Regions from separate parts of the Salinibacter pepae genome, predicted to be linked through region 1. Evidence: riboswitches for the same ligand, from Rfam matches in the RefSeq annotation. Region 1 holds a riboswitch; the other holds the start of a gene.

Region 1 (14,252 bases):
GCTCTACGGGGAGCTGAAGCAGTTCTTCCCCGATAATGCTGTTGAGTATTTTATCTCGTACTACGACTACTACCAGCCGGAGTCGTACATCGTCCCCAACGACACCTACATCGAGAAGGACGTGGCCATCAACGACCGCATCGAGCGGCTGCGGCTCCGGGCCACGTCCGAACTCGTCAGCGGGCGGGACGACGTGATCGTGGTGGCGAGCGTGTCGTGCATCTACGGCCTCGGTTCGCCCGCGGAATTCCAGAAAGAGATCCTGCCGCTGGAGCGGGGCCTGGAGGTGGAGCGCAACGACCTGCTGCGCCGTTTCATCGACCTGTTCTACGAGCGCAACGACATCGAATTCACGCCCGGCACCTTTCGGGTCCGTGGGGACGTGGTGGACATCTTCCCGGCCTACCGCGAGGAGATCGCCCTTCGAATCGAGTTCTGGGGCGACGAGATCGACCGCCTGGCCCTGTTCGAGCCGGAGAGCGGGCGCGAACTGGAGGAGGTGAACCAGTTTACCCTGTACCCGGCGCAGATCTTCGTCACCCCGGACGATCGCCTGGAACGGGCCATCGAGGACATCAAGGAGGAGCTGCGCTGGCGGCTGGCGGTGCTGCGGGAGGAAGGCAAGATGGTGGAGGCCCAGCGCCTGGAGCAGCGCACCATGTTCGACCTTGAGATGATGCAGGAGGTCGGCTACTGCTCGGGCATTGAGAACTACTCGCGGCACCTGACCGGCCGCGAGCCGGGCGAGCGCCCCTACTGCCTGCTCGACTACTTCCCCGACGACTTCATGCTGGTGGTGGACGAGAGCCACGTCACGATCCCGCAGGTGCGGGCCATGTACAACGGCGACCGGCAGCGCAAGCTGAAGCTGGTGGAGCACGGCTTTCGCCTCCCGTCGGCCCTCGACAACCGCCCCCTCACGTTCGAGGAGTTCGAGGAGCTGACGCCGCAGACCATCTACATGAGCGCCACCCCGGCCGACTACGAGCTGGAGCAGAGTGGGGGCGTCTTCGTCGAACAGGTGGTGCGCCCCACCGGCATTCCCGACCCCGAGGTCGACGTCCGGCCGACCGGGAATCAGGTGGACGACCTGATGGAGGAGATTCGCAAACGCGCCGAGAAGGGCGAGCGCGTGCTCGTAACGACCCTTACGAAGCGGATGACCGAGGACCTGGCCGACTACCTCGACAGCTACGGGGTGGACGTCCGCTGGATGCACTCCGACATCGACGCCCTCGAACGGGTGGACATCATTCGCGGGCTGCGCCTGGGGGAGTACGACGTGCTCGTGGGCGTGAATCTCCTGCGGGAGGGGCTGGACCTGCCGGAGGTATCGCTCGTGGCCATCCTCGACGCGGACCAGCAGGGCTTTCTGCGCTCGGAGACCTCGCTGATCCAGACGGCCGGCCGTGCCGCCCGCAACGTGAACGGGGAGGTGATTCTGTACGCCGACGAAATCACCGACGCGATGCAGAAAATGATCGACGAGACCGAGCGGCGGCGCGAGCGGCAGCTTGAGTACAACGAGACACACGACGTAACGCCGGAACCGATCCGGAAGTCCCCCGACGAGATCAAGATGGGCACGGCGATCGCCGACGAGAAGAGCGAGGGAGAAGAGTCCGGCTCCCGGCACCACTACGGCAGCCCGGATCAGCTCTCCAGCGAGGTGGCCGACCCGGTGGTCGAGTACCTCTCGGAGGACCAGAAGGAGGACCTCGTCGACCAGATGCGAGAAGAAATGGAAGAGGCCGCCGAGAACCTCGAGTTTGAGCGGGCCGCCGAGCTCCGAGACAGCATCGAAGAGCTGGAGGAGGAGCTCGCCGAGAGCGGAGAGTAGAATGTCGAGGCGGGGGAGCAGGGAGGGCAACGGCCGCTCGCTTCCGACCCCCCGCCGGGACCGTGGATGCAGCCTCTCAGCACGCTCCCTCTGAGGACGGGACTTGGGCCTCTGCGGGAGCGGGCGTGTCGTGCCCGCTCGCCGCCGCCTCGGCGCCTGCCGTGAGGGCCTGACTCAGGTCCGCCCGGAGGTCGTCGGTCGACTCGATGCCCACGGAGAGGCGGATGAGCCCGTCGGTGATGCCCGCGTCCTCGCGCTGCTCGGGGGCCATGGAGGCGTGGCTCATGGTGGCGGGGTGCTCGATGAGCGACTCCACGCCGCCTAGCGATTCGGCAAGCGCAAAGACGTCGGTGGAGCGCAGCAGTTCGTTCACGTCGACCTGCTCCTCGTCCACGAAAAAAGAGACCATGCCGCCGTATCCGTTCTGCTGGGCGCGTGCGAGCTCGTGGCTGGGATGGGTGCGGAGGCCGGGGTAGCAGACGCGGTCCACCGCCGAGTGGTCGTCCAAGAAGTGGGCGAGGGCTCGGGCGTTGGTCTCGTGCTGGCGCAGGCGGACCGGCAGCGTCTTCGCCCCGCGCTGCACGAGCCAGCTGTCGAACGGGGCGGCGACGGTGCCGTGCGCGTTTGCGGTGAAGTCGAGTTGGTCGGCCAGAGCCTCCGTGCGGGCGATGATGGCGCCGCCCACCACGTCCGAGTGGCCGTTCAGGTACTTCGTCGTCGAGTACACCACGAGGTCGGCCCCGTAGTCGAGGGGCCGCTGCAGGAGCGGGGAGAGGAACGTGTTGTCGACGATGAGGCGCAGGCCATGCGCGTCGGCAAACTCGGCGAGCGCCTCCAGATCGACGATGCGAAGGAGGGGATTAGAGGGCGTTTCCACCCAGAGGGCTTCCGTTTCGGGGCGCACGGCGTCCGCCAGCGCGTCGTGGTCGGACAGGTCCTCGTACGAGACCGAGAGCTTGCCCTGGTCGTCGAGGTGGGAGAAAAGGCGCTCCGTGCCGCCGTAACAGTCGTGGGCACAGATCAGGTGCGCATCGGCGCCGAAGAGCGAGGTGACCGTCGACACGGCGGCCATGCCCGTGGCACAGGCCACGGCGCCCGCCCCGCCGTCGAGCTCGGCGAGGGTCTCTTCCAGGGAGGCACGTGTCGGGTTGCCGCTGCGCGTGTAGTCGTAGCCTTTCGTCTCGCCGACGTCCTCGAACTGAAAGATTGCCGACTGATAGAGGGGCGGGACGACGCTGTTGTAGGAATCGTCGACGTCTTGGCCCGCCAGGGAGAGAATGGTTTCCGGGTCCAGGTCCATAAGAAAAGTCGTCTCGGTGAGCAGAAGCGTGGAGCCTCACCAAGACGACAGAGGACGAGCCCTGGAACGCAGATGGCCGCGGCCGAAGCACTCCTCTCATCTGTCCCCAGAGGCGTTCGGGGCAGGAGTTGGCACCAGGACGATCGCTCCGATGGGCGAAGCGATCCGGTTGCCACGACGTCGACGGGCCTGTTCCCTCGGTCGTTCTTGATGAGACACCATAACTCTAAGGAACGGGAGGCGGGGTGTCAAGAAGCCGATGCGTTGGGGCGCGTGGCCCTCGCTCGTTCTTCACGCACGGGCGACACGTCCCCGAAACTTTCGGGGGACAATGTCGTGCACCAATGTCGACGATGCTTCTTGACTGACTGAGCGAGTCCACCGACGGCCCCATTATGCAAAACGACCTGCATCCTGAGTACAGCGAAGTCACCATCCAACTCGCGGACGGAACCGAGATGACGACCCGGTCCACCATGGAAACCGACTCGTACGAGACCGAGGTCGACTCGACAAACCACCCCTTTTACACCGGCCGCCGTCAGTTCGTCGACACGGCCGGCCGCGTCGAGAAGTTCAACCGCCGGTACGGGCTTACCGATGACGACGAGGGAGACGACGAAGAGACGGAAGACACCGCCGACGAGTAGGCCACGGGTCCCATTTCGAATGGCGAAGGTCACCTGCGCCCAGCGGGTGGCCTTTTCGTTTTTCAGGGGAGAGCCTGTCGGAGGCCGGCGGTCGGAATCCAGGCATGCCCCCGCCCCTCGTTCCACCCACCCACCATTCTCCAGTCGTATGAGCAGTGTCAACCCCGTCCCCCTCATCGCGGCCAAACGTGACGACGAGTCGCTGTCGAAGGCCGATCTCAGGGCCCTCGTGGACGGCTACACCGAAGGCACCGTCCCCGATTATCAGATGAGCGCGTTTTTGATGGCGGCGTACCTCAACGGGCTCTCCGCCGCGGAGGCGGCCGCCCTGACCGACGCGATGCTCCACTCGGGCACCCACATCGACCTCTCCTCGGTGCCGGGCACCAAGGTGGGCAAGCACTCGACGGGCGGGGTGGGCGACAAGGTGTCCCCGATTCTCGTGCCCCTCGTCGCCAGTTGCGGCGTGCCGGTGGCCAAGCTCAGCGGGCGCGGGCTCGGCCACACCGGCGGCACCATCGACAAGCTCGAATCCATTCCCGGCTTCGGTACGGACCTGGGCGTGGAGCGGTATCGGCGGCAGGTGGAAGAGGTGGGCGGGGTCATTGCCGGGCAGACCGGGGCGGTGGCCCCCGCCGACAAGAAGATTTACGCGCTCCGCGACGTCACGGCCACCGTCGACTCGATCCCGCTCATTGCCGCCTCGATCATGAGCAAGAAGCTCGCGGAGGGCAACGACGCCCTCGTGCTCGACGTGAAGTGCGGGCGCGGGGCCTTCATGAAGACGGACGCCGACGCGCGAACGCTGGCCGAGACGCTGGTTGCCATCGGGGCCGAGCACGACACGCCCGTCGTGGCGGTCATGACGAACATGGACGTGCCGCTGGGGCGGGCCGTGGGAAACTGGCCCGAGATTCGAGAGGCGATTGCCTGCCTGCAGGGGGAGCACGCCGACTCCGCCCTCATGGAAATTGTCCGCGGCCTGGCCGGCGAGATGATTGTTCTGGGCGGCGCCGCGGAGACGCCGGCGGAGGGCCGGGAGAGGGCCCGCGCGGCCATCGCGAGCGGGGCGGCGCTGGATCAGTTCCGGTCCCTCGTTGAGGCACAGGGAGGAGACCCAATGGTCCTCGACGATCCGGACGGGCGGCCTGACAGTGCATCGGTGGCCGAAGTAACCGCGCCGCCCGAGGCGGGGGGCTACGTCGCGGATCTCGACGCCCTGTCGATCGGACAGGCCGCCGTAAGGCTCGGGGCCGGACGCCAGACGAAAGAGGCGTCGGTCGACCCGATCGCCGGCCTGAGCCGGCTCAAGAAGCCGGGAGATCCGGTCGACGACGGGGACGTGCTCGCCCGGCTCCACGCCGGCGGAACGCCCGACCTGGAGGCCGTTCGGGCCGCCGTGCGTAGCGCGTACACCTTCTCCGACACACCTCCGTCCGCCGCCCCGGCCCTGCAGGCCCGCTACGACGCCGAGGGCTGGACCCGTCTGTCGGAGGGCGCCGCGGAATCGGAGGGCGCCGCGGAAGAGGTGTAACAATCCACTTCCGTGCAAAGTATATGAACTGCACATTCGCCGATCCTTCGATACCGCTCCCCGTGCCATGTCTATCTGGTCCCGATTCAAGCGTGCAGTAAAGTCGCTCTTCGGCGGCGCCGTCTCGGCGATGGAGGATCCGCGGACGATTCTCGAACAAAACATCCGGGAGCTCAACGATCAGGTCCCGGAGATGAACGAGAACATCGCCACGGTGAAGGCGAACAAGATCATGCTCGAGAAGGAGGTCAAGAAGACAAGAGACCGGGTCGAGCAGCTTTCCAACCGCATCAAGACCGCCCTCAAGTCCGACCGCGAAGACATTGCCAAAAAGTACGCGAAGCGGCTGGAGGACCAGAAGGAAAGCCTCGAGCGGACGGAGGAACAGCTCACGGGCGCCGAGCGGGCCTACGAGAAAGCCCTTAAGGTCAAAAAGGCCTTCATGCGCGAGAAGGAGCAGAAAATTCAGGAGGCGAAGGATGCCCTCCGCCAGCACGAGCGGGCGCAGTGGCAGGCCGAGATTGCCGACACGATGGAGCAGTTTGAGGTGTCGGGGCTGGACCAGACCCACGACGAGATGGTGCGGCGCCTGGATGAGGAATCCGCCAAGAACGAGGCCCGGATGGAGATGGCCCTCGATTCGGTGGACACCGAGGCCCTCCAGATTGAGGAAGACGCCGAGGAGCTGCGGGCCCAGCAGGTCGTCGACGAGTTCAAGGCCGACATGGGCATGGTCGAGGAGGAGGAGTCGCTGGACTCGGAGTCCGTGGAGGAAGAGACGATCGACCTGCCCGAGGACGAAGAACTTGAGGAGCCGTCGAAGACCATCGGCAAGCAGCGCAACAAGTCGGAGTAGTTCGGTTTCGGGCGATTGCTGATTGACAAGTCTGAACGCCCCGACCCAGCGCGCACAACCCGCCCTCGACCTAGCCATGACCGACGACGAATTTCAGCGGCTGAAGGAGACCGAGAAGCGGCACCTGCGGGCCAAAAAACGCCTCCAAGCGACCCTCGACCAACTGAAGCAGCAAGAGGAGGTCCAGGGCGTCGTGCGGCGCATGACGCAGGGCGCCCGGCGCCTGCTGGCCGAGACCGAGTCGCTCGTGGATCGGCTCCGGGGGGCAGTCGCGGAGCAGGAGGCCCGCTTCGAGGTGGCTCTCGACGACGAGTGGGAGGAGGATGAAGGGCTCCGCGAGGCCGAAGAGGCCCTCCGGGACGAGCGCGCCGAGCAGCTCGTCCGTCGGATGAAGGCGGAGGAGACCGAATCGTCCACGCGTCCGGGGGCGGCGCCCGATGCCGACGAATCGGCTGCCTCCGAGGCGGCAGACGAGCCGCATCCGGAGGGGCCCGACAAAACCATCGGCCGCATGGGCGACCTCCGTGCCGACGACGCTTCGTAGCCCGAACAGCTTCGTAGCCCGAACAACTGCCCCGTCATGGACGACGACATCAACTACACGAAGGAGGCCCTCTTCAACACCTGGAATTTGGTGTTTCTGATCACGGTCGTGGCCGTGGCGGCGGGCCTCGGGTTGATCGGGGTTCTTCCCGCCTGGCTGCCGGAGCTCCTCCTGTTGCTGGGGGGCGGGGCGGAGCTCCTCTACCTGGGGGTGATGCCGCGGCACGACCGGTTCCAGCGGTACGTTCGCGCCGAGAAGCGCTCCGAGCAGCACCAGGCCCCGTCCCAGCGCGAAATTTTCAGCCAGCTCCGCAACCAGAGCCAGCGCCGCTACGCCAAGCTCCGGAAGCTCAAAGAGCAAATCCAGGCGAACTACCAAAAGCTCAGCTACGCCTCGCAGGGCCTTTTGGGGAGTCACGTCGACAAGATTGACGGCCTGCTGGACTCGTACCTCGATCTGCTTCACCAGCGGGAGCGGTATCGGGCCTTTATGGACAGCGCCACGGAGGCGCAGATCCTCGAGTCCATCGATGCGCTGAAGAAGGACATGGCCGATGACGCCGAGCGGGTGCGGGCCGTCAAGCAGCGACGGCTGAAGGTACTGGAGCGCCGGCTGGCGCGCCTCCGCAAGGCCCACGAAAACCTGGAGATCATCGGTGCGCAGCTCAGCACCATCGAGGACGTGGTGCGGTACATCCACGAGCAGTCCTGGACGCTGCAGAACCCGGAGGAGGTGACGGCCCAGCTCGACACCCTGCTGCAGGAGGTGGAGGAAACCCAGAGCTCCATCCGCGAGATCGAAGACGTATTCGCCGCCCCCACCGACTACCTCGACGACGAGATGGCGGAGGACCTGGATGCGCTTGACGCGGAGCTGGATGGGGCCACGGACGGGGCACTTGACGTGCCCGACAGCGCCACTGGGGCCCCGTCCGATCCCGAAGACACGGCGACGGAGCGGGCGTCCCAGTCCCGAGTCCGGGAGTAGCCGTTACGGGGGGCTACTGGCAGCCTCATTCAGACGATTCGGCTGCGGACCCGAGGGGCGGTACCCCTCGTCGCCCGTAGGCGAGCACAAGCTTGAGGTGAGCGACCGTCGGGTCGACCAGGCCGAGCGAATCCAATCGTTCTTGAGGGGTCTCTGGAAGCTTTGGGGGACTCACGCGCCCCATCCACAGCTCCATCTTGTCGCCCAGTGCGTGGGGCCCGGGAAATTGGCCGTCGGGCAAGTGCGTGGTGTAGAAGGCACGCTTTTCCTCAAGCCGGGCGCGCACCTCCTCGGCCACCTCCGAGAGCTCCGGCCGCTCCTCGGCCACCATTGCCTTCCCGAGGAGGTAGTTCCGGTACGTGAACGGAAGGTCGAGCAGCGTTTCGATGATCGTTGGGGCCCGGTCGGGCTCCTCTTCGAGCCCGACTTCGGCGGCCCGCGCGGTGGCCGTGGCGATGAGGCAGAGCGTCTCCTCGGCCACGAGCTCCGGGTCGGCCCCCTCCATGTCGCCGATGCTTTCGAGCACGGCGTGGGTCAGGTCCTGCGTGAGGCCCAGGGTGCCAACCGTGGCGAACGACGTGAAGCGGGCCACGCGGTTGAGGGCGGCGTCAGGGGCGTCGGAAGACATGGGGCGGCCGGCTGAGGGAAAGGAAACCGTGGTCGGGCGGAGACAGGGCTAGGATTCGGCGGGGGACGTGTCCTCAGACTTGCTCTTCCAGTTCCCACTTTGTCCGCCGGTCTTGGCGCGCAGGTGCACGTCGCCGATGCGGATGTTCTTGGTGACCGACTTGCACATGTCGTAGATCGTAAGGGAGGCGACCGAAACCGCCGTCAGCGCCTCCATCTCGACCCCCGTTACGCCGAAGGACTTCGTAAAGGCCCGGACATCGATGGCCTGCTCGTCCTCGTTGAACGTAAAGTCGACCTCCACGCCGTTGATGGTGGCATCGTGGCAGAGGGGAATGAGCTTGTCGGTCTGTTTGGCCCCCATGATGCCGGCGATCTGGGCGGTCGTGAGGACGTCGCCCTTCTCGATGTCGTGCTCCCGAACGCGCCGGAACGCCTCCTCGCCCAGGTGAACCCGTCCGGCGGCGACGGCCGTCCGGGCGGAATCCGACTTCTGGGACGCGTCCATCATGCGGACGCCTCCTTCGGGATCGGGGTGGGTAAGTGTAGAAGGATCGGCCATAGGTCAGTCAGCAAAAGCGAAATGAATGCGTACACACGGAGCAAGACCCGGGGAGGATGCTCCGTCCGTTCGAATCGGGAGGGGGCCCGTTGGTTTCAAAACGCGAGAGGGGGAGTGATTAGTGTGCGTCCGGCCAGTCGGGGGTTGTGTGCACCGGAGTGCCCCCCAGATACGTCGCCACGACGTCCGTGTCCAGTAGATGGTCGGACGGCACCGTCATGAGGTCCTGAGAGAGTACCACGAAGTCGGCGCGTTTGCCTACGGATATGGATCCGATCTCGCCCTCCTGAAACGCAGCGTACGCGGCGCCCTGGGTGTGGGCGTAAAGGGCCGTGGCGCGGGACAGCCGCTCGTCGGGCTGCCAGCCCCCGTTGGGCGCTCCGCCGGCGTCCCGGCGCGTGACGGCGGCGTAAAAGCCCCGGATCGGGTCGGGGGGCTCGACCGGCGCATCGGACCCGAAGGCGAGGCGGGCGCCCGCCTCCTGCAGGCTTCGCCACGCGTAGGCGTCGGTGAGTCGGTCTGGGCCGAGCCGCGCCGGGGCCCAGCCGTGATCGCTCGGCGCAAATGCCGGCTGGACGGAGGCGATCACGCCGAGGCGGCCGAAGCGGGGGCGGTCGTCGGGGGCCACGACCTGGGCGTGTTCGATCCGAGGCCGGCGGAGCGGACGGGTGCTCTCCCGGGCGACGTGTTCGTACGCGTCCAGCACCTGACGGTTGGCCCGGTCGCCGATGGCGTGGGTGTTGACCTGAAACCCACACTCGTGCGCCACCCGCACGTGCTCCCGGAACGCGTCGCTGTCGTGGAGAAGAAAGCCGCGGGTGCCCGGCGCATCGGCGTAGTCGTCAAGGAGGGCGGCGCCGCGGCTGCCGAGCGCGCCGTCGGCGAAGAACTTGACCGACTCCACGTCGAGGCGGCCGGACGCGTGGTGCAGCGGGCCCCGATCACAGAAATGCTCGAGCGTCTCCCCGCCCCCATTGATCATGGCGTACAGCCGGAGCGGGAAGCGATCCTCCTCAAGGAAGTCCTGAACCCGCTGGAGGGCCGAGAGCCCTACCCCGGCGTCGTGCAGGCTCGTGATGCCGCGTCGGGCAGTATGGCGGAGGGCGGCAGAGAGGGCGCGGTCCTGTTGTGTCTCGCTGGGGGGCGGGATGTGGTCCTCAACGAGGGCCATCGCGGCATCGATCAGCACGCCCGTAGGGGTGCCGGTGCGGTCGCGGTGGATGTGCCCGCCGCCGGGGTCGCTCATCTCGTAGAGGCGGTCGAGGCCCACGGTGGCCTCCAGGGCAGCCGTGTTGGCCCACCCGGCATGAACGTCCGTGCGCGTGAGCCAGACGGGACGCTCCGGAAACGCGGCATCCAGAACGTCACGGGTGGGGAGGCGAGCGGGCGTCCACTCGGTCTGGTCCCACCCGTGGCCCCGCAGCCACGTGGCGGACGGAGGGTCGTGCTCGGCGACGAATGCTTGGAGCTCTTCAACAACCGCGTCGGGAGAAGCGGCGGTGGTGAGGTCGGCCCGCCGAAGGGCCAGCCCGAGCTCTTGCAGGTGGGCGTGGGCGTCGACGAAGCCGGGCACGATGGTCCGTCCCTCGGCGTCAATGCGCCGGGCCTCCGGAACGGCCGTCGAGGCCTCTGCGGGCGAGCCCACCCCGGCAATACGGCCGTCGCGGACGGCCAGGGCCGAGGCGGGGACGGGCCCGCCATCACCGCCATTAACGGGGTACACGCGGGCATTCGTGATCAGGAACTCGGAAGGGGACATCGGAAGAAAAGCGAGCAGTAGGAGGTATCAAAAGACGATAGGTCCAAATCAGGTGATTTTATGAAAGCGCTTTTCGTAAAGAACGGGTGACTGAAAGCGCTTTACACAAAATCATGATTTGATACTCACAGTTCTTTCACTGACATAAAGATTCCCTTTACACGGAATATAAAAAAAGAGGCCGTTCCGGACGGCTGCCCGGTCCGCATGGGCAGCTCCCATTGCGGCGCGACCCGCGACACGACCATGGGCTCCTCCCTCCCACCCCCATCCCTCGTGCCATCCCCAGACCGTCCGTCACTAGGCCCCCGGCGAGAGCGATCCAACTGTGGCGTCGGGGTCCTTATGGACCTCAACGGCACGAAGAGCCACGCAATGGTCGACGAGGCGCTCGGCCTGCTTCGCCGGCTGGACCACCGTGGGGCGCGCGGCGCCGAAGAAAACACGGGGGACGGGGCGGGTGTCCTGATTCAGAAGCCCCACGCGTTCTACCAAGACGTCGTGCCGCGCCTGGGTCCTGCGGACTCCTACGGGGTCGGCCAGTTTTTTCTCCCGACCGACAAGCACGTCCAATCGGCGCTCCGCGACTTCGTCGATCAGCAGGTACGGGCCGAAGGCTTTGAATCTATTGCGTGGCGCTCTGTGCCGACCGACGCCTCCGACCTCGGCCCCACGGCCCGCGCCACGGAGCCCGACGTGTGGCAGCTCTTCGTCCGGCCCACCGAGTCGCTTTCGCCCGAGGCCCTGGACGCCCGGCTGTACGTCCTGCGTCGTCTCCTCGAATCGGCGGTGGCGAACAGCGGCTTCGACGACAATGAGACGTTCTACGTCTGTTCGTTGGATCGGCGCAGGGTGGTCTACAAGGGACTCCTGACCAATGCGCAGGTCGCCAGCTACTACCCGGAGCTGACCGACGATCGGGTGCAATCGACCCTGGCCCTCGTCCACTCGCGCTTCTCCACGAACACGCTGGGCGCGTGGCGGCTCGCCCACCCCTACCGCACCGTCGTCCACAATGGAGAGGTCAATACGCTCCGTGGCAACTTCAACTGGATGCGGGCCCGGGCGGCAGACCTGCACACCGACGCCTTTGGGGAGGACCTGGAGCGAATCCGGCCCATCACCACGGCGGCGCAGAGCGATACGGCGGTGCTCGACAATGTCCTGGAGCTGCTCGTGGAGAGCGGCCGCTCCCTGCCCCACGCCCTGCGGATGCTCATCCCGGAGGCCTGGACCAAGGACGCCCGCATGAGCGCGGCCCGGCGGGCCTGGTACGAGTACCATTCGACCCTCATCGAGCCCTGGGACGGGCCGCTCCTCGTGGCCTTTACCGACGGGGACAGCGTGGGGGCAGTGCTCGACCGCAACGGCCTGCGGCCGTGCCGCTACTGGGTCACCCACGACGACCGGATCGTGATGGCCAGCGAAGCGGGCGTCGTGGACCTGCCGCCCGACCGGGTGGCCCGGAAGGACCGCCTCCAGCCCGGCCAGCTTTTCCTCGCGGACGCGGCGGCGGAGCGCATTGTGCCGGAGGACGAGGTGTTCGGGCGACTGACCGACGAAAAGTACGGGCGGTGGCTCGGCGAGGCGCGCGTGCGGCTCCGCACACTGGTGTCCGCCGATCCGTCCTCGGGCGGTGCGATGGCGTCAGGGGCGCCAGGCTCCCTGGACGGAGAGTCGGATGCCGTGCCCCGGCGACAGCGGGCCTTCGGCTACACGCGGGAGCACGTCCGGCGCCTCGTGCAGCCGATGGTAGACGACGGCACGGACCCGGTGGGCGCGATGGGCAACGACACCCCGCCCGCCGTGCTCTCGGACCAGAGCAAGACGCTCTTTACCTACTTTAAGCAGCTGTTTGCGCAGGTCTCCAATCCGCCCCTCGACTACATCCGCGAGGAGCTGGTCACCTCGCTCGAAAGCCACATCGGGCGCAAGGGCAACCTGCTGACGGAGGGCCCCGAGCACTGCCGACAGGTGCACCTCAACTCGCCCCTCCTGAGCGACGCGGAGCGGGATGCCCTTCACGACATCGACACGAACGGCATCCGGTCGACAACGATCGACACGACGTTCGGGGATGAGACCGGCCTGGAGGCCGCCGTCGAGCAGATGTGTCGGGACGCGCGGGAGGCCGTAGCGGCGGGCGACGAAATTCTCCTCCTGTCGGACCGCGGCACGGGGCCGGATCGCCTCCCAATCCCGAGTTTGCTCGCCGTGGGGGCCGTGCACCACGACCTGATTCGGGCGGGCCGCCGGACGCACGCGGCGCTCGTGGTCGAAAGCGGGCAGCCCTGTGCGGTGCATCACGTCTGTACGCTCCTGGGCTACGGGGCCGACGCCATACATCCTTATCTGGCCTACGCCACTGTGCGCGACTGGGCGGGGCGCAGCGACGCGGTCCCCGACGCCGAAACGGCCATCGAGCGATACGTCGGGGCCCTCGAACAGGGCCTGCTCAAAGTGATGGCCAAAATGGGCATCTCCACCCTCGAAAGCTACAAGGGGGCGCAGGTCTTCGAGGCGGTTGGCCTCGACTCGGAATTTGTAGAAACGTACTTCTGCGGCACTCCCTCACGAATTGAGGGGGCGGGCATCGACGAGCTGGAGGCCGACCTGCGCGATCGTCACGAGAAGGCGTTTGGGAACGCGTTGCCGGGCGCGACGGACCTGGAGAGCGGGGGCGAGCTGTACTGGCGACGGGATGGGGAGCACCATCAGTGGAACCCGCAGACGATCGGCAGGCTCCAACATGCGGTGCGGCAAAACGACCGCGCGAGCTACGACCAGTTTGCGGCCCTCGTGAACGAGCAGGCGAACCGCCATCAGACGCTCCGGGGCCTGCTCGACTTCGACACGGACCCCGACGGGGCCATTCCGCTCTCCGAGGTGGAGCCCGCCGAGTCCATCGTCCAGCGCTTCTTCACGGCCTCCATGTCGTTTGGCTCCCTCAGTCCGGAGGCCCACGAGACGCTCGCCGTCGCGATGAATCGGATTGGCGGGCGGGCCAGCACCGGCGAGGGCGGCGAGCAGGTCGACCGCTTCGGCACCGAGCGCGAATGTGCGATCAAGCAGGTGGCCAGTGGGCGCTTCGGGGTGACGAGCACCTACCTCAACAGTGCCGACGCCATCGAAATCAAGATGGCGCAGGGCTCGAAGCCGGGGGAGGGCGGCCACCTGCCGGGGGAGAAGGTCAACGACCTCATCGCCGAGACGCGCTACACGACCCCGGGGGTGTCGCTCATTTCGCCGCCGCCCCACCACGACATTTACTCGATTGAGGACCTCGCGCAGCTCATCCACGACCTCAAGAGCGCCAACTCGGCGGCGGACATGCACGTGAAGCTCGTGGCGGCGGCCGGCATTGGGGTCATCGCCGCGGGCGTGTCCAAGGCGAAGGCCGATGCCCTCCTCATCAGCGGACAGTCCGGCGGGACGGGCGCGTCGCCGAAGACCTCCATCAAGTCGGCGGGCCTCCCGTGGGAGCTGGGCGTGTCGGAGGCGCAGCAGGTGCTTCTCGAAAACAACCTCCGCTCCCGCATCCGCCTCCGGGTGGACGGCGGCCTCAAAACCGGGCGGGACGTGGCCGTGGCGGC
Region 2 (14,252 bases), 790 kb from region 1:
GGCCCTCGGCAACGAGGAGGAGGACCACTGGCTGTGGCACGCCTTCGACACGGTGAAGGGCAGCGACTACGTGGGGGACCAGGACGCCATCGAGGCGCTCTGCAAGGACGCGCCCCGCACAATCGTGGAGCTGGAGCACTACGGCGTGCCCTTCAGCCGCAACGAGGCGGGCAAGATCTCGCAGCGACGGTTCGGGGGCCACACCCGCAACTTCGGCGAGGCGCCCGTCAAGCGCTCCTGCCACGCCGCCGACCGCACCGGCCACACAATCCTGCACACGCTCTACGACCAGTGCACGAAGCAGGGCGTCCGGTTCTACGACGAGTTTCAGGTGCTGGACCTCATCATGACGGAGGACGGGGAGTGCGCCGGCGTGGTGGCCTACGAAATCCTCACCGGCGAAATCCACACCTTCCACGCCAAGCAGGTGTGCTTCGCGACCGGCGGCTACGGCCGTGCCTTCGAGACCACCTCCAATGCGCATGCCGGCACGGGCGACGGCATGGGCATCATGCTGCGCAACGGCATCCCGCTGGAGGACATGGAGTTCGTCCAGTTCCACCCGACCGGCCTCTACCGCCTCGGGATCCTCATCACGGAGGGCGCCCGGGGGGAGGGCGGCATCCTGCGCAACAGCGAGGGGGAGCGCTTCATGGAGCGCTACGCGCCGACGGTGAAGGACCTCGCCCCGCGCGACCTCGTGAGCCAGTGCATCTACCAGGAGATCCGAGAGGGCCGGGGCGTGCAGGGCGAGAACTACGTCCACCTCGACCTGACCCATCTCGACAACGCGATCCTCGACAACAAGCTGCCGGAGGTCACCGAGTTCTCGCGGACCTACATGGGCGTGGACCCGAAGGAGGAGCCCATTCCGGTGGTGCCCACCTGCCACTACGCGATGGGCGGCATTCCGGCCAATGAGGACGGCCACGTGGAGGTGGGCGAACGGGGCGAGTACGTGCCGGGCCTCTACGCGGTGGGCGAGTGCGCCTGCGTGAGCATCCACGGCGCCAACCGCCTCGGCACCAACGCCCTCCTGGAGCTCGTGGTGATGGGCCGCCGCACCGGCATCGAGATGGCCAAGCAGGTGCGCCAGGGTAAGGACTACGCCCCGCTGCCCGAGAAGCCGGAGGCGGACACGCGCGACATGCTCGACGACCTGCTCTCCAACACCCGCGATGAGGGCGAGCCCATCGTCAACGTGCGGAGCGAGCTGCAGGAGACGATGATGGAGAACGTGTCCGTCTTCCGCAACGACGACACGCTCTCCACGGCCCTCGACGACCTGCAGGGCCTTCGGAGGCGCGCGAAGAACGTGGTCGTGGACGACAAGAGCAAGCGGTTCAACACCGACCTGATGGACGCGGTGGAGGTGGGCTTCATGGTCGATTACGCCGAGGCCATCGCCGCCGGGGCCCGTCACCGCACGGAGAGCCGAGGGGCCCACTCCCGCGAAGACTACGAGGAGCGCAACGACGAGGACTGGCTCAAGCATACGCTCTTCCACAGCGACGCCAACGGCAGCTACGAGTTCGACGACAAGGAGGTCGTCATCACCCGGTTCGAGCCGAAGGAGCGCAGCTACTAGGGCACTCGACCCGACCGTGGGCCCGGCAATCCGGCCCCGCACCCTGTTTCCGCAGATGTCTCCACACGCACAGCGTTTTTTGGACCTATGGCTGAGATGCAGCTCAATCTTGAAATCAAGCGATACAACCCCGAGGAGGACGACGAGCCACACTGGGAGTCGTACGAGGTGCCGGCCGACCCGCTCGACAGCGCCCTGTCGCTCCTGCTCCACGTAAAGTGGCACATCGACGGCACCCTCTCGCTGCGCAAGAGCTGCGCGCACGGCATCTGCGGGTCCGACGCCATGCAGATTAACGGCGAGAACAAGCTCGCCTGCTCGGTGCTGGTGCAGGATCTGGTAGACGAGGATGGTGACACAATCACGTATGCCCCCCTCCCTTCCGCCCCGGTGGTGAAGGACCTTATCATCGACCAGAGCCGCTTCTTCGAGAAGTACCGGGAGGTGAAGCCGTGGCTCATCACCGACGGGCCCGCCCCGGAACGGGAGCGGGAGCAGAGCCCCGAGGAGCACGCCATGATCGAGGACGCCACGAAGTGCATCATGTGTGGCGCCTGCACGCACGCCTGCCCCTCTACCTGGGCCGACCCCGACTACCTCGGGCCCGCGGCCATGCTGAAGGCGTACCGCTACACCTTCGACAGCCGCGACGACGGGGCCGAGGAGCGCCTCGACGTGGTCGACTCGCCCGATGGCCTCTGGAAGTGCTACACCATCTTCAACTGCAACGAGGCCTGCCCCAAGGACATCGACATCACGCGCTGGCTCTCGGCCCTGAAGCGCCGCGCCGCGACGTCCCAGGCGTCCACGACGGCCTAGCCGCGCCCCCACAGGGGCCCTGCCCGATTCTCTGTCTCCACCGAAGCCTCCTGCCCCCAAGCAGGAGGCTTTTTTCGTGTCGGCGTCCCCCACGCCGCCGGGTGCGTCCCGGAACGCGCCCAGCGATACGGGGCTGGCCGGTCCACCGGCCGATCGTCAACGCGACGCACGGGGCCTCCGAACGGCCAGCGAAATTGGTGACAAAGGGGGCTTGGCATTCTCAATCAGGTCGACCGGGGGGCGCTACACGGCAGCCCTCCTTGCGGCGATCCGGAAACAGAACCGACAGGGCTGCCGAGACGCGGGGATAAACGCACGCCTCAGCGTGCCCGATCAACAGAACGACCCCGCCACACATTTTCTTTTCTGGAACATCACCAGAGAAATCTGTCCCGGATGCGGACCTGGCTTTGTATTTGTGAGTGTTTGTAGCCGGGCGCCGCAGAGCATTTGGGGTTCCCTTCTTCTTCCAGGAGACTCGTTCCCGTGCACCGAAGCGATGACGTCGTGTGGATGCTGCACAGTGCCTTGAAACGGTACGGGATCCGCCTCGCGTGTGGAATCGTCGTGGGCGCTCTCCTGCTGTCCAGTCCCGCCGCCGCTCAAAACAAGCGCATTACCGCGTACGAGACCGAGGACGGCCTGCCCAAAATGCAGGTATGGGATGGGCTTCAGGGACCGGAAGGGTACCTGTGGCTGGGGCTGTACGGAGGGGGACTGGCCCGATTCGACGGCCAAGAGTTTAGGCACTTCACGATGACGGACGCCCTTCCGGGCAACCTGTCCACAGCCGTTCACACCGACTCGACCGGAGCGATCTGGGTCGGGACCATGAGCGGACTGGCCCGCTACGACGGGCGGGAGATAACAACGCTTACGGCGGGCAACAGCGCGCTCGTGCAGAACGGCATTCAGTCGATCGTGGGGGGCACGAACGGCACCCCCGTATGGGTGGGCACATCCGACAACGTGTACGTCCACGACGGAGAGGAATTGCGGCCTCTCGCCCCGGACCGCCTTCAGAACCTCTACCCCGACGGCCTCGCCAGCCGAGGCGACACGCTCTGGGTGGGGACGAGCGACGGCCTGTACCGGTACACCGACTCCACACTGACCGCCCTGTCCGTCGTGGACGGCGGGGCCACGGCGTCGGCGACCACGCTTGCCGCCCCGCCAAGCGGTCGTCTCTGGGTCGAGACCGGGCAGGGACTGTTTCGGCGCGTCGGCTCCCGCTTCGAAAAGCTGCCCGGCACGTCGGACCGGGACGTGCTCTCCATCCTGGCCCCGTCGGGGCGGGCCCCCTGGCTCGGAACCCGGTCCGGCCTGTATCGCTGGCGGGACGGGCGGCTCCGGCCTACCGCCATCGGCGATGTGTCTGTACAGGGCCTCTTCGCGGATCAGGAGCAAAATGTCTGGGTCACCACCGATTCGGAGGGCCTCTACAAGTACCCGCACACCCCCTTCGACCATTTCTCCACGGCCGACGGCCTTCCCGGAGACATCTCGTGGGACGTCGATCAGGGACCCAGCGAGAACCTGTGGATTGCAACCCGCAACGGGCTGAGCCGCTACGACGGCACCTCCTTTACCGACGTGCCGGGCCCGGACGACCAACTGCGGCAGGAGCTCACCTCGATCCATTGGACCCAGGACGATGTTCTCTGGATCGCCGCCCGGTCGACGCTCTTTCGGTACGACGGAGACACCTACACCTCGTACGACCGGGTCGAGGGCGATCCCGTCGGCACAGTGACCCGCATCGTGGAGACCGGCTCCGGCACGCTCTGGTTTGCGACCACCGAGCGTGGGCTTCTCCGGTACGACGGCTCCGGCTTTGCCCGCTTCACAACGGCCGATGGGCTGACGAGCGACCAGGTCCGGAGTGTGACCGTTGACGATACGGGCCGGGTGTGGGCCGGAGAGGGCGCAAGCCGCTTCGACGGGGACTCGTTTCACCCCACCCCGGCCGTCGACAGCGCAGATCTCGGGGGCGTCTTGAGCCTGGAGGTGGACGCAAAGGGGCACCTGTGGATTGGGACGCAGCGCGGGGTGTTCGTCCATCCGCCCCCGCAACAGGGCGAAGCGGCCTCCCTCCGCCGCATCACCCCGGACGATGGGCTCAACGGCACGAGCGCAGTGAATCTCCACCTCGATCGGCACAACAACCTCTGGGTCGGCAATGAGGGGGGATTCAACCGGATTGACGTGGACGCGTACCACCGGACGGGGCGGGTGTCGGTTCGCTCCTACGACAAGGACGTCGATCTGCGAGGGGGCGTGGCGACCGAGCATGCGACCTACGAGGCCGACGGCGGCGTGCTCTGGTTCGGGACGAGCACAGGCCTCGTGCGCTACAATCCCGCACAGGACCGGGGACGGCCTGCGCCGCCTCAGACCCACCTGACGGACGTTCAGCTCTATCCCGAAGACCCCGACTGGGGCCGGTACGCGGACGGCACCACCCCGTGGGAGCAGCTTCCGACCAATCTGTCGCTTCCGTACGACAAGGACCACCTCATTTTTCGCTTCATCGGCATCAACTACACCGTTCCGGAGCGGGTCGCGTACAGGTACCGCCTGGAGGGGCTCGACGAGAGATGGTCAACGGCCACCAAACGACAGCGGGCCACCTACTCCAATCTGCCCCCCGGTTCGTACACCTTTCAGGTCCAGGCCGCCAACAGTGACGACGTATGGAGCCCGGTGGAGGCCTATTCCTTCACCATCACACCGCCGTTCTGGCGGACGACATGGTTCTACCTCCTCTGCGCGATCGGCGGCATCGGGCTGGTGACTGGGCTCATCCGGTGGCGCACCTGGAGCCTACAACGACGGCAGCGTCTTCTGGAGGCGAAGGTGGCCGAGCGGACAGAAGAGCTCGAAGAGGCCCGTGAAGAGGCGCTCGCGGCAGCAGAGGCCAAAAGCACGTTCCTCGCCAACATGAGCCACGAGATCCGCACGCCGATGAACGGGGTCATCGGCTTTGCCGACCTGCTCTCCGACACCGACCTGACGCCCGAGCAGCAGCAGTTCGTGGACGCGATCCAGAGCAGTGGGACCACGCTCCTTTCAATCATCGACGACATCCTCAACTTCTCGAAGCTGGAGGCCGGCGAGACGGAGCTGGACGAGGCGCCCATCCGCGTACAAGCCTGCATCGAGGAGGCGCTGGATCCGCTCGCCGCCAAGGTGGCGGAGAAGGGCATCGAGTTGACCTACCTGATCGACCCGGCGGTCCCGTCCGTGATCCGCGGAGATCGAACCCGCCTCCATCAGATTCTTCTCAACCTGCTGTCCAACGCGGTCAAGTTCACCGAAGAGGGCGAGGTTGCGCTCCGGGTCCGGGTGGCGTCGTCGCCCGCCACGCCGGGCCGCACGCATAAGCTCCACTTCAGCGTGCGGGATACCGGCATCGGCATTCCGGAGGGGGAGCGCGACCGGCTCTTCGAGTCGTTCAGCCAGGTCGATGCGTCGAAGAGCCGGGAGCACGGAGGGACCGGGCTCGGCCTCTCCATCTCGCAGCAACTGACAGAAGCGATGGGCGGCGAGATGTGGGTCGAGAGTGCGGTCGGGGAGGGGTCCACGTTCCACTTCACGATTGAGGCGGAAGAAGCGGAAGACGCCGAGCAGTCCGACGAAAACGGAGTCGCGACCGGATCGTCTTCCGCCATGCAGGGCGTGCAGGTTCTCATTGTCGCCCCCAACGACACCACCCGTGCACTCCTCCGGCAGCAGACGGAGACGTGGGGCATGGAGGCGATCGTCTTCGCATCCGGAGACGAGGCGCTCCAACAGCTGGACGCGGACCGTCCCCACGAGGTGGCCCTGATAGACGAGCACCTGCCGCAGATGAGCGGACACGCGCTGGCGACTCAGCTTCGAGAACGAGCGTCCGGGACGGAGCTTCCGGTCGTCCTCCTCGGGGCCGGGCCGGCCGCCACACCCGACCCCACGGCCCCCACCTCTCGGCTCCACAAACCGATCAAGCAGTCGAGCCTCCACGACACGCTGACCGCGCTTCTGACAGGTCGTGAGAATGCCGGCTCGGGACAGGACGGCGATCGGTCCGGCCCCGATTCGCCGTCTCGTCGTGTGCTCCTCGCGGAGGACGATGCCGTGAACCGAACGATGACGACGCAACTGCTGGAGAAGATGGGGCACGAGGTTCACACCGCATCCGACGGGGCGGAGGCCCTGGCGGCGGTCCGCGACCGCGCCTACGACGCCATCTTGATGGACGTGCAGATGCCGGAGTTGGACGGACTGGAGGCGACGCGCCGCCTCCGGAACGAGATGCCGTCTGAAGAACAGCCCTACGTCGTGGCCCTCACGGCCTCCGTCACGGAGGACGACCGCAGGCGCTGCCTGGAAGCAGGGATGGACGCGTTTCTCAGCAAGCCGATTCGGAAAGACGAGCTGGCCGAGGCCCTGGACCTTGGCACTGCGCCCGACGAGGCGAGGACGGCCGCCTCCCCGCCTGAGGACCGCTCGGCCCCCGACGCGTAGTCGCTGCGGAAAAGCAGGCGCCCGGACCGGTTCGGAGCGGCGTGCACACGCCCCGACTCTCATCCCAAAAAGGAAGGCACCGCCAGACGCCAGACGAACGAGGGGGCATCACGGGGAATCGAGATCAACGGGCCCGAGCCGACCTCGGCCCTCCCCCCCCCACGCGGACCTCCACTTACGCCGGGGGCGACGGTGGACGGGCCTCCCGAACCGCCGTGAGCACGTCCGCCAGCACCCCCGCGGCCGTCACAGACGGGCCCGCCCCGGGCCCGCGCACGACGAGGGGAACGGCGGCGTACCGGTCCGTCGTGACTTCGAACAGATTCTCCTGTGCCCCCAGTTGCCCAAGGGCCGTATCGCCCGGCACCGGTTCAACCCCCACCTCAATCCCCTCCGGCGAAAAGCGGCCCACGTACTGAAGGACCGCGCTCTCGGCCGCCGCGGCCGCCGACCGCTCCCGCCAGTGTGGGTCCACCGTCGAGAGGCGATCGAGGAAGGCCTCGTAGGGCGCATCGGCGAGTGAATCCGGCACCAGGGATTCGACCTGTACCTCCGTGGGCTCGACGGCGTAGCCGGCAGTGCGCGCCAGGATCAAGAACTTCCGCGCCACGTCCGTCCCCGAAAGGTCGTCGCGCACGTCAGGCTCGGCGTACCCCCGGTCGACGGCGGCCCGTACCGCCTCGCTGAAGGAGGACCCGTCTCGCAGCGCGCTGAACAAGAAGGTGAGCGTGCCGGAGACGACCCCGCGGATCGAACGAACGCGATCGCCGGTGGCGACGAGGTTCCGAACGGTCTGCACCACGGGCAGCCCCGCCCCTACGGTCGTTTCGTAGCGGTACTGCACGCCCGCTTCCGCCGCCGCCTCCCGCAGCCGGTCGAAGGCGGCCTGCGAGCGGGTGTTGGCGAGCTTGCTCGGCGTAACGACGTGGACCCCGGCCTGGAGGAGTGGTTCGTAGTAGTCCGCCACGTCGGGGCTGCCGGTCGCGTCCACGAAGACGAGCGGGCGCGGCGTCTCCTGCGCAAGACGATCCACGATGGCCGGCCAGTCGGGCGGCGCGGCCTCGTCCACGCCGGCGAGCGGGGCCTCCGGTTCGCGATTGGGGGCGCCCCACGCGGCGCGGCGCGACGTGCAGGCGCCGACCACACGGAGATCCCGCCCGGCGTCCCCGCGGGCGTCGATCTGTCGTAGTAGGGCCGCCCCCACGTCCCCCACGCCTGCCACGTATACATGAACCGGGGACGAACACGAGGACGTTGACGGGGCGACTGGGGGAGAGGTCGAGAACGAATGAGAAGCCATCCTATGGGTGTATCAATGCAGAGTTACCCCTGAGCGAGGGTTGAGGCGGGGACGATGCGGGTGCCCGGGGCCGCGGGGCGGTGCGTACACCGGACGCGGAGCGGAATGCCGGCGTCCATCAGCGGATCGAGGGTGCACGGGTGCATGCCGAGCCGTCCGGCTTTTGTCCAGGCGCGGGCCTGCTCGAAGTCGATGCGCTGGAGGGGCCGCGCGTCGCTGTGCGCATCCGGGTCGCGGGTGTACAGGCCCTCCACGTCGGTCCAGCGCTCCATCCGTTCCGCCTCCAGCGCCCAGGCGAGGACGGCAGCGGACCAGTCACTTCCCCCGCGGCCGAGCGTGGTCGTCTTGCCGTCGGCCGTCTCCCCCACGAAGCCCGTGACGACCGGCAGGCCGGCGGCCCGCGTCCGATGCCAGTCGCGCACCTGCCGCCGGGTGGGGGCCCACTGCACCGTCGCGTCGCCGTGCGCGGCATCGGTGCGGATGAGTGTTGCCGCGTCGACGGCCTGCGATGTGCACCCGGAGGCGTCGAGGGCGGCGGCCAGCAGCGGCACCATCAGCCGTTCGCCGGCGGCCAGCACAACGTCACGAGCCGCGGCGGCGTTTGGCCCCGCCATCTCCCGCAGCGCGCGGCGCAGCTTCGAGCGTTCTGCCCGCAAGGCGGTGTCGTAGCGGGCCCGCAGCGCCTCGTCGGCAAGGGTGTTCGCGGCCAGGGCGCGGTAGCGCCGCCCCACCCGCCGCGTCCAGGCTTCGACGGAGCCCCGGGCGGCCCGGGACTCCTCTGCGGCCTGCACGAGGGCGTCCGTCACGCCCGCCGCGGCAGACACCACCACGACCGGCCGACAGGTCTCGGTGGCGGTGCAGACGAGGCGGACCGCATTTTTTATGCCTTCGGCGGAGCCGACCGACGTGCCTCCAAATTTGAGAACGCGGACGGGACGGGACGCGCATTCCGTCGAAGAGAAGGAACGATCAGGCATGATCAGTCAGTGCTGTCGCGAGGGATGATGCGTAGTGGGGCGGTATGACGTGCCGTGGCGGATGCCTCCACCGGGGCGCCGGGGAGAGGGGAGGCTGTCGTCCAGCCATTGTCCACGCCCGGATCGCGGCTCAGGCCGCCACGGACGAACAGGTGCTGGCCCGCCACGTCGACACAAGATCGTTGAGGGCATCGAGCTCAATGAGGAACGTGTCGTGTCCGTGCGGCGCCGATAGCACCTTCAGGGTGGCGCTGGGCAGGTGCTCCGCGAGCTCCTCCTGCTCGGACAACGGATACAGCACGTCCGAGTCGATGCCCACGACCAGGCTTGGCTGCTCGATGCCCCGCAGCACCTCCGCGTAGTCGCCGCGGCCGCGGGCCACGTCGTGGGTGTCCATCTGACGGGTCAGGGCCACGTAGCAGTTCGCGTCGAAGCGGTCGACGAGCTTGTCCCCGTGGTGGCGTAGGTAGCTCTCCACGGCGTAGGGCGTGCCGTCCTGTTCCGGCATTGCGTCCCGCCCGAACCGGCCGTCGAGGGACGACCGGGACCGGTACGACACCATCGCCATCATGCGGGCCGTGGCGAGGCCGCTCGTCGGGGGGGCGTCCGGCGAATAGTGACCGCCCCGCCACTTCGGATCGGCGAAGATGGCCTGCCGCTGCGCCGCCCCCCATCCGATCTGCCAGGCCGTATGGCGCCCCCCCACGGCAATGGGCACGAGCGACCGCACGAACGGCGCCCCGCCGTCGGTCGCCTCGAAGGCCCACGCCAGCACGTGCATGCCCCCCATCGATCCGCCCACGGCACACGCCACCCGTTGCACACCGAGGGCCTCCAGCGCGCGCCGGTGAAGCCGGACCGTGTCGCGGGTCGTGAACGGCGGGAAGCCGGCCCCGTAGCGCTCGCCGGTCTCCGGATTCACCGTCACCGGCGCCACCGAGCCGTAGGGGGACCCCGGCACGTTCAGACACACCACGAAGTCCTCCGTGGGATCGAGAGCACGGCCGGGCCCGAGGAGCCCGCCCCACCAGTCGGCCACGTTCGTGTCGCCGGTGAGGGCGTGACACACCAGGACGGCGTTGGTGCCGGTCGCGTTGAGGGTGCCCCACGTCCGGTACGCCACGGGCACGTCCCGCAGCGTCGTGCTGTTTTCGAGGGTGAACTCGGGAAGGGTGAGAGTCTTTGGCATCGGAAGAGGCGGAAAAGACTACACAGCACAAGCAGGATGGGAGGAACGTGATGCGTGAGAAGTGAAACGTGAGCCGAGACGTCCCCTCACGCATCACGCTTCACGCTTCAATTCACGCAGCCGCCGGCGAGGGCAGCGCCGCAAACGCCTGATCAAAGTCCGCCTTGATGTCGTCGATGTGCTCGATGCCGACGGAGACCCGCACCATGTCGGGCTCGACGCCGGAGGCCTGCTGCTCCTCCTCGGTCAGCTGCTGATGCGTGGTAGAGGCGGGATGGATAACGAGCGTTTTCGCGTCCCCCACGTTGGCGAGGTGACTGGCCAGCTCCACGTTCTCGACGAAGCGCTTGCCGCCGTCGACGCCCCCCTCCACGCCAAACGTGAGGACCGCGCCGTAGCCGTTCTCCAGGTACCGATTGGCCCGCTCGTGGTACGGGTGGTCCTCCAGGCCCGGGTAGCTGACCCACGACACCGCGTCCTGCTCTCGGAGCCACGTCGCCAGCGCAAGGGCGTTGTCGCAGCTCCGCTGCACGCGCAGGGAGAGCGTTTCGAGGCCCTGCAGCAGCAAGAAGGAACCGAACGGGTTCTGGGCCGGGCCGAAGTCGCGGAGGCCCTCCACCCGGGCCCGCATCGCGAAGGCGACGTTCGTGTCGAGCACGCCGTCCGGGCCGAACGTCTCCCAGAACTGCAGGCCATGGTAGTTGGGATTTGGCTCGGTGAACTCGGGGAAGCGGCCGTTGTCCCACGGGAACGTGCCCGCGTCCACAATGACGCCGCCGATGGTGGTGCCGTGCCCGCCGATCCACTTCGTCGCGCTGGCCGTGACGATGTCGGCCCCGTGCTCGATGGGCGCGCAGAGGAAGCCCGCCGCCCCGAACGTGTTGTCCACCACCAGCGGCACGCCGTGGGCGTGGGCGATGTCGGCGATCCGCTCGAAGTCCGGGATGTTGAAGCGCGGGTTGCCGATCGTCTCCAGGTAGACCGCCTTCGTATCCGCGTCGATCAGGCGTTCGATCGAGTCCGGGTCGTCGCCGTCGGCGATGTGGACGTCGAGGCCGCGGCGGGGGAAGGAGTTCTTGAACTGGTTGTAGGTCCCGCCGTAGAGGTAGCTCGTGGAGACGATGTTGTCCCCGTGCTCACAGAGGGTGTTGAGGGCCAGAAACTGGGCGGACTGCCCACTGGCGGTGGCGACGGCCGCGACGCCGCCTTCGAGCGCGGCCACCCGCTTCTCGAAGACGTCGTTCGTCGGGTTCATGATGCGGCTGTAGATGTTGCCGAACTCTTCGAGGGCGAAGAGGTCGGCCCCGTGCTCCGCATCGTCGAAGGTGTAGGAAGTGGTCGCGTAGATGGGCACGGCCCGGGCGTTGGTGGCCGGGTCCGGCTCCTGCCCCGCATGGAGTTGACGGGTTTCGTAGCGGGGCGACTCGGGGGCGTCGGGCCGCTCGGATTCCTGAGGGTCGTGCTGTCCGTTCTGGGCACTCATAAAAAGATCGGCTCTCTGGATGAAGAGGATGCAAGTGCTCATCCAGAAGAGCCGTGGACAGGCCCGGAGGGCGCTCCGTTATGTGCCGACGCGACCGGAGACAAAAGAAAAATCCCCAGCCGCCAGGAAAGCAGATGGGGATCAGCAACCAAGAGGGTCGCGGATCCCACTCATCTTTCCTCGACAGCGGTCGAGGCAGGATGGGGCACCTTTCCGTCGGGGGTGCCGACGGCGGTTGCCAGGGCTTCATCGGGCCTGCTCCCTTCACCCTTCTGGATGAATGTGATGCTACCAGTAATGTAGCAGCGTCAATGCTAGGCGCTGCGTCCGGCAATGTCAACGCTCGATTGTGAAGAACCAGCTAGGCCGGTGGCCGGCGCGTCGCCTGCGCTACTGCTTCTCGACGGTGACGCTCTTCAGCGTGTCGCTCTCTTCGATCGCGTCGACCACATCCTGCCCATCGGTCACGTCGCCGAACACGGTGTGCTTGCCGTCGAGGTGCGACTGCGGCGCCCGCGTGATGAAGAACTGACTGCCGTTCGTGTTGGGGCCCGCATTCGCCATCGAGAGGACGCCCGTCTCGTGCGTGAGAGGGTTGCTGTCGATCTCGTCGTCGAATTCGTACCCCGGTCCGCCCCGGCCCGTGCCGGTGGGGTCGCCGCCCTGTACCATGAAGCCCTCAATGACCCGGTGGAACGGCGTGCCGTCGTAGAAGCCCTCGTCGGCGAGGAAGGCGAAGTTGTTGACCGTGTGGGGGGCGTGCTCGGGATAGAGCTCAGCGTGGATCGTGCCCTTGCTGGTCTCGAAGGCCGCCTCGTAGACGGCGTCCGTTTCGATTTGGAGGTCGGGCGGGTGGTCCCACTGCGGATGGTCGGCCATGGCGAGAAGAGGACATCGGCAAAAAGGAAAACGCAACTGCGCCTGTCCGACGGCAGGCACGGGGTGGTGTTTCGGGGCCGCCGTCGTCTTTCCGGAAAGCCCATTGCCGCCCCGGCGACGGGTCCGGAGCGCGCCTGGACGGCCCCTGTCCCCTTCGGCGAAACCGCGCCGCCTTCACGTCGCCCCCGGTCCGCCAGGCCCCGCCGGGGAGGCGCCTCTCTTTACATGACAGTTAACCATTTGGTTGAACCAAGCAGTGGGCCTTCGATTACAGCAATCGCTTCTGCCTCAGATGCGCTCTCCATGGCCCCCCCTTCCCCCTTTCCTTCCGAGTACTCCGAGACGGAGCGGCAGATCTTCGACGCGGCGCTCCACGTGTTTGCCCGGGAGGGCCGGCACGGGGCTCGGATGCAGGCGATCGCCGACGCCGCCGACATCAACAAGGCGATGCTGCACTACTACTTTCAGGACAAGGGGACACTGTACGAGGAGGTGTTCACCTACACGGTGGAGCGGTTCATGGCCTCGTTCGGCACGTCGCTCCGGGAGGCCTCCACCTTCGAGCACACCCTGCGCGCATTCATCGACGGGTACGTCGAATTCGTCCGGTCCGACGAGGCGGCCATGCGCCTGATGGTACAGGAGAACCTCACCGGGGGACGCCTGCTTGGCACGCACCTGGAGGAGCCGACCAACGCCAGCGATGCGCCGCCCCAAATTCTGGTGGATACCATCGCGTCGGCCGTGGACGCCGGGGAGATTCGGGACGTCGACCCGCAGCACACGATGCTCTCTGTCGTCTCGACCTGCCTCTTTTTCTTCGTGGCGCGGCCGACCGTGCAGATCATGCACCCCGACGCGGAGGACGACTGGGGCGCGTTCGTGGAGGCCCGGAAGGAGCACCTGTTCGACCTCATCTACCACGGCCTTGCGCCCCGACCGAAGGGGGGAAGTGGCTCCCGGGCCGCCCCCCGTGAGTAGCGTTATCCGTTCAACCGTTCAACGTCGAAACGTCTACTGAATGATAGGCCCTCGCTTGCTCATCGCCAGCTTTCTGTTGGGGACGCTCACTGTGGCTGGATGCTCGATGACCCCGGAGATGTCCACCCCGGACGCCGAGCGGGATCTCCCGGACCGGTTTGAGGCGGCTCCCGGCGACACCACCCTGCCCGCCGCGGCCGCCGACACGACCGCCTACGACGCCACGCGGTGGTGGGCGGCCTACGAAGACTCGTCCCTCACGGCCCTCGTCGACACCGCCCTTGCCGCCAACCTCAATCTGGAGGAGGCCCAGGGGCGCGTTGAGGAGCTGGCGGCACAGTTCCGGATTGCACGGGCCCCCCTGTTTCCGAGCGTCACGGCCAACGGGCAGGGCAACTACCAGAACCAGCCCGCCAACACCGGCATCGGCGGCGCCATCGGCGGGGGGCAGGGCCCGGACCGCTTCGAGTTTACCGACTACCAGGCCACGCTCGGCCTCTCCTACGAGCTCGACTTCTGGGGCCGCGTGC

The links. Region 1 has a riboswitch for S-adenosylmethionine ahead of OJA40_RS14015 (trans-sulfuration enzyme family protein). Riboswitches for the same ligand answer to the same signal wherever they lie in the genome.
Region 2: another riboswitch for S-adenosylmethionine. It lies ahead of OJA40_RS10515 (O-acetylhomoserine aminocarboxypropyltransferase/cysteine synthase family protein); the one in region 1 lies ahead of OJA40_RS14015 (trans-sulfuration enzyme family protein).

The regions. Positions count from the first base shown of each region.
Region 1 is NZ_CAMTTE010000001.1:3,324,737-3,338,988, forward strand. Features, by position in the region: gene uvrB (excinuclease ABC subunit UvrB) at 1-1,840, shown strand, start outside; gene OJA40_RS14015 (trans-sulfuration enzyme family protein) at 1,917-3,140, opposite strand; SAM riboswitch class I at 3,234-3,357, opposite strand; gene rpmE (50S ribosomal protein L31) at 3,536-3,790, shown strand; gene OJA40_RS14025 (thymidine phosphorylase) at 3,939-5,324, shown strand; gene OJA40_RS14030 (PspA/IM30 family protein) at 5,392-6,180, shown strand; gene OJA40_RS14035 (hypothetical protein) at 6,257-6,724, shown strand; gene OJA40_RS14040 (hypothetical protein) at 6,761-7,711, shown strand; gene OJA40_RS14045 (hypothetical protein) at 7,737-8,339, opposite strand; gene moaC (cyclic pyranopterin monophosphate synthase MoaC) at 8,388-8,900, opposite strand; gene OJA40_RS14055 (amidohydrolase) at 9,019-10,659, opposite strand; gene gltB (glutamate synthase large subunit) at 10,906-14,252, shown strand, end outside.
Region 2 is NZ_CAMTTE010000001.1:2,532,155-2,546,406, reverse strand. Features, by position in the region: gene sdhA (succinate dehydrogenase flavoprotein subunit) at 1-1,588, shown strand, start outside; gene OJA40_RS10540 (succinate dehydrogenase iron-sulfur subunit) at 1,676-2,407, shown strand; gene OJA40_RS10535 (hybrid sensor histidine kinase/response regulator) at 2,921-6,913, shown strand; gene OJA40_RS10530 (homoserine dehydrogenase family protein) at 7,089-8,213, opposite strand; gene OJA40_RS10525 (aspartate kinase) at 8,237-9,190, opposite strand; gene metX (homoserine O-acetyltransferase MetX) at 9,321-10,379, opposite strand; gene OJA40_RS10515 (O-acetylhomoserine aminocarboxypropyltransferase/cysteine synthase family protein) at 10,492-11,904, opposite strand; SAM riboswitch class I at 12,030-12,145, opposite strand; gene OJA40_RS10510 (peptidylprolyl isomerase) at 12,253-12,741, opposite strand; gene OJA40_RS10505 (TetR/AcrR family transcriptional regulator) at 13,045-13,722, shown strand; gene OJA40_RS10500 (efflux transporter outer membrane subunit) at 13,763-14,252, shown strand, end outside.